Regions from separate parts of the Parageobacillus sp. NEAU-HV-2 genome, predicted to be linked through region 2. Evidence: riboswitches for the same ligand, from Rfam matches in the RefSeq annotation. Region 2 holds a riboswitch; each other region holds the start of a gene.
The links. Region 2 has a riboswitch for S-adenosylmethionine ahead of AC1WMD_RS07685 (methionine ABC transporter ATP-binding protein). Riboswitches for the same ligand answer to the same signal wherever they lie in the genome.
Positions count from the first base shown of each region.

Region 1: linked by a shared signal. The riboswitch ahead of AC1WMD_RS01010 (bifunctional homocysteine S-methyltransferase/methylenetetrahydrofolate reductase) and the one ahead of AC1WMD_RS07685 (methionine ABC transporter ATP-binding protein) in region 2 are both predicted to bind S-adenosylmethionine.
Region 3: linked by a shared signal. The riboswitch ahead of AC1WMD_RS14470 (hypothetical protein) and the one ahead of AC1WMD_RS07685 (methionine ABC transporter ATP-binding protein) in region 2 are both predicted to bind S-adenosylmethionine.

Region 1 covers NZ_JBXUJJ010000001.1:179,860-183,136, forward strand. The annotation lists gene AC1WMD_RS01010 (bifunctional homocysteine S-methyltransferase/methylenetetrahydrofolate reductase) at 1-1,798, opposite strand, end outside; SAM riboswitch class I at 1,875-1,978, opposite strand; gene AC1WMD_RS01015 (MBL fold metallo-hydrolase) at 2,348-3,076, shown strand; gene AC1WMD_RS01020 (TetR-like C-terminal domain-containing protein) at 3,082-3,277, shown strand, end outside.
Region 2 covers NZ_JBXUJJ010000003.1:271,018-274,294, forward strand. The annotation lists gene AC1WMD_RS07680 (bifunctional ADP-dependent NAD(P)H-hydrate dehydratase/NAD(P)H-hydrate epimerase) at 1-1,276, opposite strand, end outside; SAM riboswitch class I at 1,477-1,584, shown strand; gene AC1WMD_RS07685 (methionine ABC transporter ATP-binding protein) at 1,731-2,744, shown strand; gene AC1WMD_RS07690 (methionine ABC transporter permease) at 2,734-3,277, shown strand, end outside.
Region 3 covers NZ_JBXUJJ010000009.1:59,202-62,478, reverse strand. The annotation lists gene AC1WMD_RS14485 (PaaI family thioesterase) at 1-136, opposite strand, end outside; gene AC1WMD_RS14480 (AbrB family protein) at 233-1,318, shown strand; gene AC1WMD_RS14475 (VOC family protein) at 1,345-1,728, opposite strand; gene AC1WMD_RS14470 (hypothetical protein) at 1,757-2,089, opposite strand; SAM riboswitch class I at 2,167-2,273, opposite strand; gene AC1WMD_RS14465 (EAL domain-containing protein) at 2,673-3,277, shown strand, end outside.

The DNA of each region.
Region 1 (3,277 bases), on a different contig from region 2:
AGCGGACGAGTTCGACCGTCATTTCATAGCGTAAAAACGGCGTAATGAGGTAGATGCCGTTAAATAAGTCAAAAGCGGTGTCAATGAGCGATTTGGCGATCGCAATTCCTTCGCGCGCTGATTGCACTGGGTCGTTGCCGCATGCCGCCATGCGCGCGCGGATTTCTTCCGACAGCGTGATGCCCGGTACTTCATGGTGAAGGAAATCGGCGTTGCGCGCGCTCACTAGCGGCATAATGCCGATGTAAATAGGCGTCTCAAGATGTTTCGTCGCTTCGTACACTTCCTCGATTTGCCGTTCGGAATAAAGCGGCTGGGTAATAAAATAGTGGGCGCCGCATTGAATTTTTTTCTCCAGGCGCTCTACGGCCTTATCCAAATGGCGGACGTTCGGGTTAAAGGCCGCGGCGATCGAAAAATTCGTTTTTTGCCCGAGCGGTTTTCCCGAATACGAGAGCCCTTCATTAAACTGGCGAATGAGCCGAATCAAGTCAAACGACGATAAGTCGTAGACCGATGTCGCTCCAGGGAAATCGCCGATTTTCGATGGGTCGCCGGTAATGGCGAGCACATCGGTGATGCCGAGCGTATGCAAGCCCATTAGGTGCGACTGCAGCCCGATCAAGTTACGGTCGCGGCAGGTAATATGAATAAGCGGACGGATGCCAAGCTGCTCTTTGACGATGGAGCCGAGCGCCATGTTGCTGATTCGTGGGGTAGCCAGCGAGTTGTCAGCCAGTGTCAGCGCATCAATATTTGCTTCTTTCAACGCTTTGGCGCCCTCTAGAAATTTGGTAAGCCCTAATTTTTTCGGTGGATCGAGCTCGACGATCACCGAACGACGCTCGCGAACGATGTCTTGCAGCGGCGGCGTTGTGTTTGGTTCGTTCATTTGGATGGAAATTGGAACATGACGTTGTTTAACGACTTTTTCTTTAATTGGTGTTCGATCCACTAAGGCGTTTGCCATCGCTTCGATATGTTTTGGCGTCGTGCCGCAGCATCCGCCAATCAGGCGCACGCCTTGCTCACGGAAGGCGAGCGCTGTTTCTTTAAAATAATCGGTGTTTGTTTCATAGACAAGCCGCCCGTCGCGATAATCCGGCAGGCTTGCGTTCGGATACGCAGAGAGAAACGCTCTATTTGGCAGCGGCACTTCCTCCAGCGAACGGATCATATGGTACGGGCCGAGACGGCAGTTTAGACCGACGACATCAGCTCCCAACTGCTCCAAGCGCGCCAATGCTTCGGCAAGCGGAGTGCCGTCTTGCAAGACGCCGACTTCGTGGAGGGAGACGTGCGCGATAATCGGCTTATCCGTTTCTTTGCGCGCGATCGCAAGCACTGTCTCTAATTCTTCTAAATCGTAATACGTTTCGAGCAACAAGCCGTCGACGTCCTCGTTTAACAGCACAAACAATTGTTCGCGAAACGTCCGCTTTACCTCTTCGATGGAAACGGCGCTTTTATTGATGCTGCGCAACCCGCCGATCGTCCCAAGCACGTAGGCTTTATTTTTGGCCGCCTGTTTGGCGAGCCTTACCGCCGCGCGGTTAATCGCCGGCACCTCGTCTGCGAGTCCATAACGGGAGAGTTTGACGTAGTTGGCGCCGTACGTATTCGTTTGAATGACCTCGGCGCCCGCGGCGATATATGCTTCATGAATATGAATGATATCTTCCGGTTTCGATAAATTTAGTTCTTCAAAACATCGGTCGACGCCGTGCGAGTATAATAGCGTTCCCATCGCGCCATCGGCGATGAGGATGCGTTCTTTTAAATCTTGCAAAAGTCCCACGCTCATTCCCCCGTTCTATGAAAATGGTAAAAGAAAAAAGCCTTCTATAAGAAGAAGACTTTTTATGTATCGTCTCTTCTTATCTTCCAGGCGCTTTCGCCTGTCTGGATTTAGCACCTTGGCTTCCGCCAGGTTGCTGAGGGTTCACCGGGCCAGTCCCTCCCCCTCTCTTGATAAGAAATTCGCTATGAAGTTGTAGCCAAACGTTTCAACGATATAATTAATATATAATGTAAAGCATTTTCTGAAAATATTCAATATAATGGAATCGTTTTCAAGAAAATATTCCATCCTTCATGGAAAAAGCATTAGTGCTTGATATTTAATGAAAATAGGTTTATCCACTATAGTGAACGTATATGATTGGAATCAATAACTAGGTAGTAGTGTCGCAACGGCGGAAAGAGAATAAAAAACGCTTATAAAAAAGGAAAAAAAGCTCCCATGAAAACTTTACTCACAATAAGAGAACTTACGGCTTGCAAAAACTAATAATATTAGTTATAATAAAACTAACAATATTAGTTTCAAGAAAATGAGGTGAAACATTTGCGAATCATCCGCAAAAAAACGGTTTTTCAACTGACATTTTTGCCGCGTTTTTTTCCCGTAAATTGTTACTTGATTGACGAAATGGACGGATTGACCTTGATTGACGCTGCTCTGCCCTACAGCGTGAAAGGAATTTTGAAAGCGGCTGAAACCATCGGAAAACCTATCACGCGCATCCTTCTCACCCATGCACATGGGGATCATGTGGGAGCACTTGACGCGCTAAAACAAATTCTTCCGCATGTACCCGTTTATATTTCGGAACGTGACGCCCGCTTAATGTCTGGAGACAGGTCGCTGGGTCCGAACGAACCAAACACACCGATTCGTGGCGGAGTACCTAAAAAACTGCAGACACGAGCAGATGTTTTGCTAAAGGAGGGAGATCGAATCGGCTCGTTGCTGGCGATTGCCACACCGGGACATACGCCCGGTTCAATGACATTTCTCGACACGCGCAACAACGCCTGTATCGTCGGTGATGCATTTCAAACAAAAGGCGGGATTGCTGTATCGGGACAGGTACAACCATGGTTTCCCTTTCCGGCAATGGCTACATGGAATAAAGAAATGGCGCTCAAAAGTGCATACAAAATACGTGAGTACCATCCATCCTTGCTAGCGGTGGGACATGGGCATATGTTGGAGCAACCAGGTGTAGCCATCGACCGTGCCATTGCCAAAGCCGAACGGAGTTTCATACATCCCCCTACAGGAAAGGAGTGACGCAGATGTCTCCAAGAATCGGTTTAGATTTGTCAACGATTCTGCAAACTGCAACAGAAATTGCCGATAAAGACGGACTGGATGCCGTCACATTGGCTACATTGGCTAAAAAACTCGGCGTCCGCCCCCCATCCTTGTACAACCACATCGAAGGATTGCACGGTTTAAGAAAACAACTCGCGGTTTATGGCCTTGAACAAC
Region 2 (3,277 bases):
AACCGTCTGGCGTTGTCACAATCGTATAAGGTCCTTTCAACACGACGTAGATGCCGTACTCCATTGCAAGCCGCTTCGAAGTACCAAAACGATCACCTTCGATGTCACGGATCGATAGATTGAGCATGCGCGCCATTTCCCCGGGATGCGGGGTGACCACTGTTGCCGCTTTTCGTTCACGAATTAGCGCGGTGTACTCGTTCCAGAAAAAGAGGGCGTCGGCATCAATAACAAGCGGCACTGGCTGCTGCACGATGGCGGAAACAAGATCGCGGACCTCGTCCGTACGGCCAAGCCCCGGGCCAATCGCGATCGCATCGATATCGAGCGCCGATACATCCAAGGCGCCGGAAAACACTCCGTCCCGTGCCGGACATGGATAGTACATCGCTTCCGGAACGCGGTTGGCGACAACGGAATAAATGTCATCCGGCACCGCCATTGTCAATAATCCTGCTCCGCTTCGCAGCGCCGCTTTGGCCGTTAACGTAATCGCTCCTGTCATCGGACGAGAACCGCCAACAACAAGCAGCTTTCCATGCGTTCCTTTATGGGATGACCGTTTCCGTTTTGGCAACGTCCGCACGACATCGTCCTCTTTCCATACAAAGCGGGGCGCGGCATTCCGCTTGACGGCAAGCGGCGGAATGCCAATGTCAACAACAAGAAGCTCCCCGTAATAATCGGCCGTCGGGAACGTGTACGCCCCAAGTTTCGGACATTGAATGGTGATGGTTACATCGGCACGAATCGCGGTTTCAGTCTCTCCCCCATCCGCTTGGGTTCCGCTCGGAATATCGATCGCATAGACAATAGCGTGGGAGCGGTTGACAAGCTCAATAATCTTTTTATACGGCAGCCGCACCTCCCCTTTCATGCCAATGCCAAGCAAGGCGTCAATAATGACATCGTATTGTAAAATGTACGTGGCAAACGCTTGTTCATTTCCCGCATATGGTTTCCAGTCATATCCGGAACGCTCATACACCTCAAGCGCCGTTTTCGCCGCACCTTTTATCTTTTCTTTCGGCGGAATAAGCCATAAATCAGCATCATATCCGTAGCTTTTCAACATTCTTGCGACGACAAATCCATCACCGCCGTTATTCCCTGTTCCCGCTAACACTACCACACGCGCCGAACGAGGAATGCGTTCGCACAACACATGAAACAGCGCTTGTCCGGCGTTTTCCATCAAAGAATCGGCGCTGATGCCGATTTGTTCAACCGTGTCGCGGTCGATTTCGTACATTTCTGCGGCTGAAACGATATGCATCATGCTCACCTCATCTATTAAATATGTATTTGTCCTATTTCATTAATTTGTTCTCCATGAAAGAGGAAAACACCTGCGAAAAAATTTTTTCGCGGTATAACAACGATGTAAGCGCTGTCTTATCCCATCATCGCAAAAACCAATATTGACAACCGGATTTCTTGGAATTATGATGAATGTAAAAATTGCATACAACAAACCGCTTATCAAGAGTGACCGAGGGAACAGGCCCAATGACGTCCGGCAACCTCCCTTTTAGGGAACGGTGCCAATTCCTGCAGAATGGCTTTCATTCTGAAAGATAAGTCGGGTATTGACATACCGATGCCTCTTTCTGAATGAAAGGGGCTTTTTTGTTTTTCACCTCTAGGAAAAACAAAAAAGCAAAACTTCTTATATACATAGTTTTTCAGAATTACTAAAACTCCGCAAATAGATCGGGAGGGAAGAAGTGATGATCGAAATAAAAAATGTAACAAAAATCTATTCCACGAAAAAGAAACAAGTTGTCGGCGTCGACAACGTATCCTTAACCATTCAAGACGGGGAGATCTTTGGAATCATCGGCTATAGCGGTGCCGGCAAAAGCTCGTTGCTGCGTTGCTTAAATCTTTTAGAACGCCCGACATCTGGCCAAATCATCATCGATGGTGTCGATTTAACGGCATTGAACAGCAAACAGCTGCGGCAGGCCCGCTTAAAAATCGGAATGATTTTTCAACACTTTTATCTTGTCAGCTCCAAAACGGTATTTGAAAATGTCGCATTTGCCTTAAAAGCGGCAAAAAAACCAAAAGAAGAAATTGAAAAAAGAGTCAATGAATTGCTTGAAATGGTCGGGCTTTCCGATAAGCGGGACGCGTACCCTTCTCAGCTAAGCGGCGGTCAAAAGCAGCGGGTCGGCATCGCTCGGGCACTTGCCAACGACCCGACCGTCCTCTTGTGCGACGAAGCAACATCGGCGTTAGACCCAAGTACAACCAAATCGATTTTGACGCTGTTGAAAAAAATCAACCGTGAACTTGGCATTACGATTGTGCTGATTACGCATGAAATGGAAGTAGTCAAAGATATATGCGACCGCGTCGCCGTCATGCAAAACGGGAAAATCATCGAATTAGGTACCGTATATGACATTTTTACAAATCCGAAAGAAGAATTAACAAAGTCCTTTATCAATAGTGTATTGCGGTTTGAACTCCCTGATCATCTGCTGCAGAAGCGGACAGGAACGATTGTCAAAATCCAGTTCAAAGGGAAGACCGCCGAGGAAGCAATCGTTTCTGATATGCTACAAGCCTTTAAAGTAAAAGGCAATATTTTGCATGGAAAAATCGAGTATATTCAAGAGATGCCGCTCGGAATCTTTGTCATGGAGCTGACCGGCGAACCGGAAGAAATCGAGCGAGCCATTAACTACATTTCGCAAAGAACGAACGGATTGGAAGTGATTGCACATGCTGCTTGATGCGTTAATTGATTTAATTCCCGAACTGAACAAAGCGTTTTTAGAGACGATTTATATGGTGGCAATTTCCCTTTTCGTCGCGATCCTTGCCGGTTTGCCGCTCGGAATTCTCCTCTTCGTCACCGACCGCGGGCTGTTTTTGGAGAACACAGTGGTCAAATCCGTCCTTGGCTTTATCGTCAATATGATTCGCTCGATACCGTTTGTCATCTTGCTCGTCGGGCTGTTGCCGCTTACGAAACTGATTACCGGAACAACGATCGGACCTACTGCTGCGTCCGTATCTTTGTCGGTCGCTGCCGTTCCGTTTTTTGCAAGAATTGTAGAAACATCCTTGCGGGAAATCGAAAAAGGGGTAATCGAAGCGGCGGTTGCCGTTGGCGCGACACCGTGGATGATTATCAAAGATGTGCTGCTGCCTGAGGCACGCCCTGGCATTGTGCATGGAATTACAATCACAACGATTAGTTTAGTTGGATATTCGGCAATGGCTGGAATTGTCGGCGGCGGAGGCATCGGCGACCTTGCCATTC
Region 3 (3,277 bases), on a different contig from region 2:
AAATCGTAATCGTTTTCTCCCCCTGCCATCCGGTGCGGAAATGGTGGCCGTGCTCATTCATCCGTCCGCATCCGTAGCACCAGGCAAATTCCTCTGGGTATTCGTCTTGAATCGCATGTTTTACTTGTTCTTCCATCATTCTCCCTCCCCTTTCCTTTTCAAGTATACCACATGAGCACATTACTTCCTTTTCCTTTTATTTTCCTTTACAATAGTGATAGGTTTACAGAGAATGGAAAGGACTACAGCAATGAAAGTGTTAGAAACCTATCTCGTCGCAGGACTGGCCGGTTTGCTGTTTTATCATCTCCATTCCCCGATTCCATGGATGCTTGGGGCCATTACCGGAATGCTTGTTTGGAAAACGATCATCAAGCGCCAAGTAGCGGCGCCAAAGGCGTTGTCCAACAGCGGATTGATTGTATTAGGCACTTATTTTGGACTGTCATTTACAAAAGAGACGCTGTTAACGATTGCGCCATATATTGTTCCGTTCCTCGCTGTCGCGGTGTTGCTGATTGTCATCAATATTATGAACAGCATCGCCGTGACGAAATGGACGCATATTGATAAGGTGACAAGTGTGTTTGCCTCTGTTCCGGGCGGATTGTCGGAAATGGTGGCCGCGAGCGAATCATTCAATGCCAATACAGCACTAGTGACGATTTTTCAAACGATTCGTTTGTTAACGGTCGTTTTTCTTGTGCCCACGGCCGTTGTTCATTGGTTGAGCGGAGATGCATCGTCAGGAAGCTCAACCGCTCAGGCGGTTGCTGCCTCTGCCGATGGTCATTACGCTTGGCTTTTGTTAAGCGTTTTTGGCGCGCTTCTTTTACGAAACATCATTCCGGCGGCATACGTCGTCGGACCCCTTGCCGTAACGGCAGTGATGCATGTGGCTGGAGTGAACTTACCGCCACTGCCTGCATGGTTGATTATTTTGGCGCAAATTAGTGTCGGAATGAACATGGGAGACCGCATTACGTTAGAAGATATTAAGCTTGGCGGAAAATTTAGCTGGGTATATTTTTTGCTTGCGCTAGTATTAATTGCTCTATCGTTCGGATGCGGCTGGGCATTTGCGAAATTAACGGATCTTCCGCTGTCGACCGCGCTGTTAAGCCTCGCCCCAGGTGGACTTGTGGAAATGGTGTTAACGGCGCAAACAGTCGGCGGAGATCCGGCAATTGTCAGCTCCTTGCAATTTGTGCGGCTTCTTCTTGTCATTATCGTCGTACCGAACGTGTTGAAATGGGTATTTCGAAAATTCCCGTATATCACCGAAACGTCATGGAAAAACCGCTCTGTTCGCAACTAGAAACAGAGCGGTTTTTATCAGTTTCTTTATTTTTCCGGTTCATAAAATTCGATCCATTCACCATCCGGTCCAAGGAAGAACAAATATTTCGCCCCGTTTGGCAGCGTCGTAATATCTTCCCAGACGAGCGAAATTCCAAGGGACTGCAGCCGTTCTTTTTCTTGTTCAATTCCTTCCACGGTAAAGGCGACGTGATGCACTTTTCCTTCCGTCGGCAAATTCGGATTATACCCTTCGATCAATTCGACAATGACCGAGCCATCCAATCCTAAAAACGCTAGTTTCATCGTGCCGTTCGTATGCGTCATCTCGCTGAGCAATTCCAACCCGACTACCTCTTGATAAAACTTTTTCGATACTTCAATGTCTTTGACTTGAATGCCGACATGTTCAAATTTTTTCACTGTCATTTTCGTTCTCTTCCTTTCTATCACCTTTTTAAACTTGTGAAAATACCGCCCGCAAATATGGGGTCATATGTACCAATGAAACTCCTTTTTCTGCTAGTTGTCCAAAAATATAGCGATCAAGCGCATAAGGACCAGCGGCTTTCCACTCTTCCACTTCTGCAAGCGTCAAAATAAGATAAAAAGACTTTCCTTGTGCATACCCATACAGATGAAAAAAATTCGCGCAACAGTCAAAATACAACACTGCCTGTTTGTCAAATTGCAACAGCTGTTTTCTTATGCAGCGGGCGACATGAGAAGCGAACGATTCTGCTTTTAAGTGTGCCGCCATACAACTGCGAATCAAATCATTTTCGCGCACTCGGCGTCCCCACCTCTTTCCTTTGTATTGTACATAAAAACCCCTTTCGCCATGAATGATGCGAAAGGGGTCAGCCGTTCTTATCATCCAAAGCGAAACCGCTTTGCGGGTTGGAGCACCTTGCGAAATACGCAGGTTGCTGTGGAGTCATTGAGCCCGATCTCTCATCCACTCTTGATAAGACTGTATGTAGTTTGTTTTTATCTTATCATGGTCCTTTTGTGATGACAATCATTTTTTGTTTTTCCGCAAATTAGGAAAGGAAGGGCAAAAGCACCTTCTCCCTCTTCTTATTATTGCGCTGCTTCTAAAAGCGGATAGAATTTGGCTAAGCGACTTTTATTCTTTCTTATTTTTTTGTTGATTATTTAGCACATAGTTTTATTTTAAATTTGGTAGACATTTGCTTCTTCATTTCCCAAAACATTGGGCATGTGCGGTATAAATGATCGTTCGCATCAGCCATTTTTGTTCTCTTTCGTCACTATTCTGTTTTTTTCGACAAAATCAAATGAAACGTGATAATATAGATAATATGGTGTAGAAAAAATTATTTCGTTCATGATTGGAGAGTTGCTTTTATATGAGGAAATATCAGATGCAAACTCCCTACATTCCGCTTTACTTTTTTATGCCTGCCGTGCAATTTATTTTTGATCTAGATGGTTATATCGTTGATATAAATGATTTTGCCGTATCGGCGCTCGGATACAAACGCGACGAGCTCATTGGCGCGCCCATTTCGATCATCGTTCATCAAGAAGATCAGCTACGCCTGAAACAACAGGCTCAGCTTATTTTTACAACTCCAGCAGATGCGGTCCATACGCTGGAGTTGCGGACGGTGACAAAGGCTGGAAACATTTTATTTATGCAAATGGGAATTCGCAAGAGGCGATCTGAAAACGGAAAAATGCTTTTCCTCGCATCATGTTATAACATGGCGGCGGAAACGTATGCAAAACAGCTGTTAGCGAAACAGAGGCATATTTTAGAGCTGGTCGTCAAACATACTCCACTGGAGGAAATTTTGACAGAGCTCGCCCAATCGGTGGAAGAAATCCGCCCGCATATCGTATGTTCGATTTTATTGGCCAATGAAGACGATAACCGGCTTTATCATGGCGCCGCTCCCAGTTTGCCGCACGCGTATGTTGACGCGATCAACGGGCTTGAAATCGGCCCGTG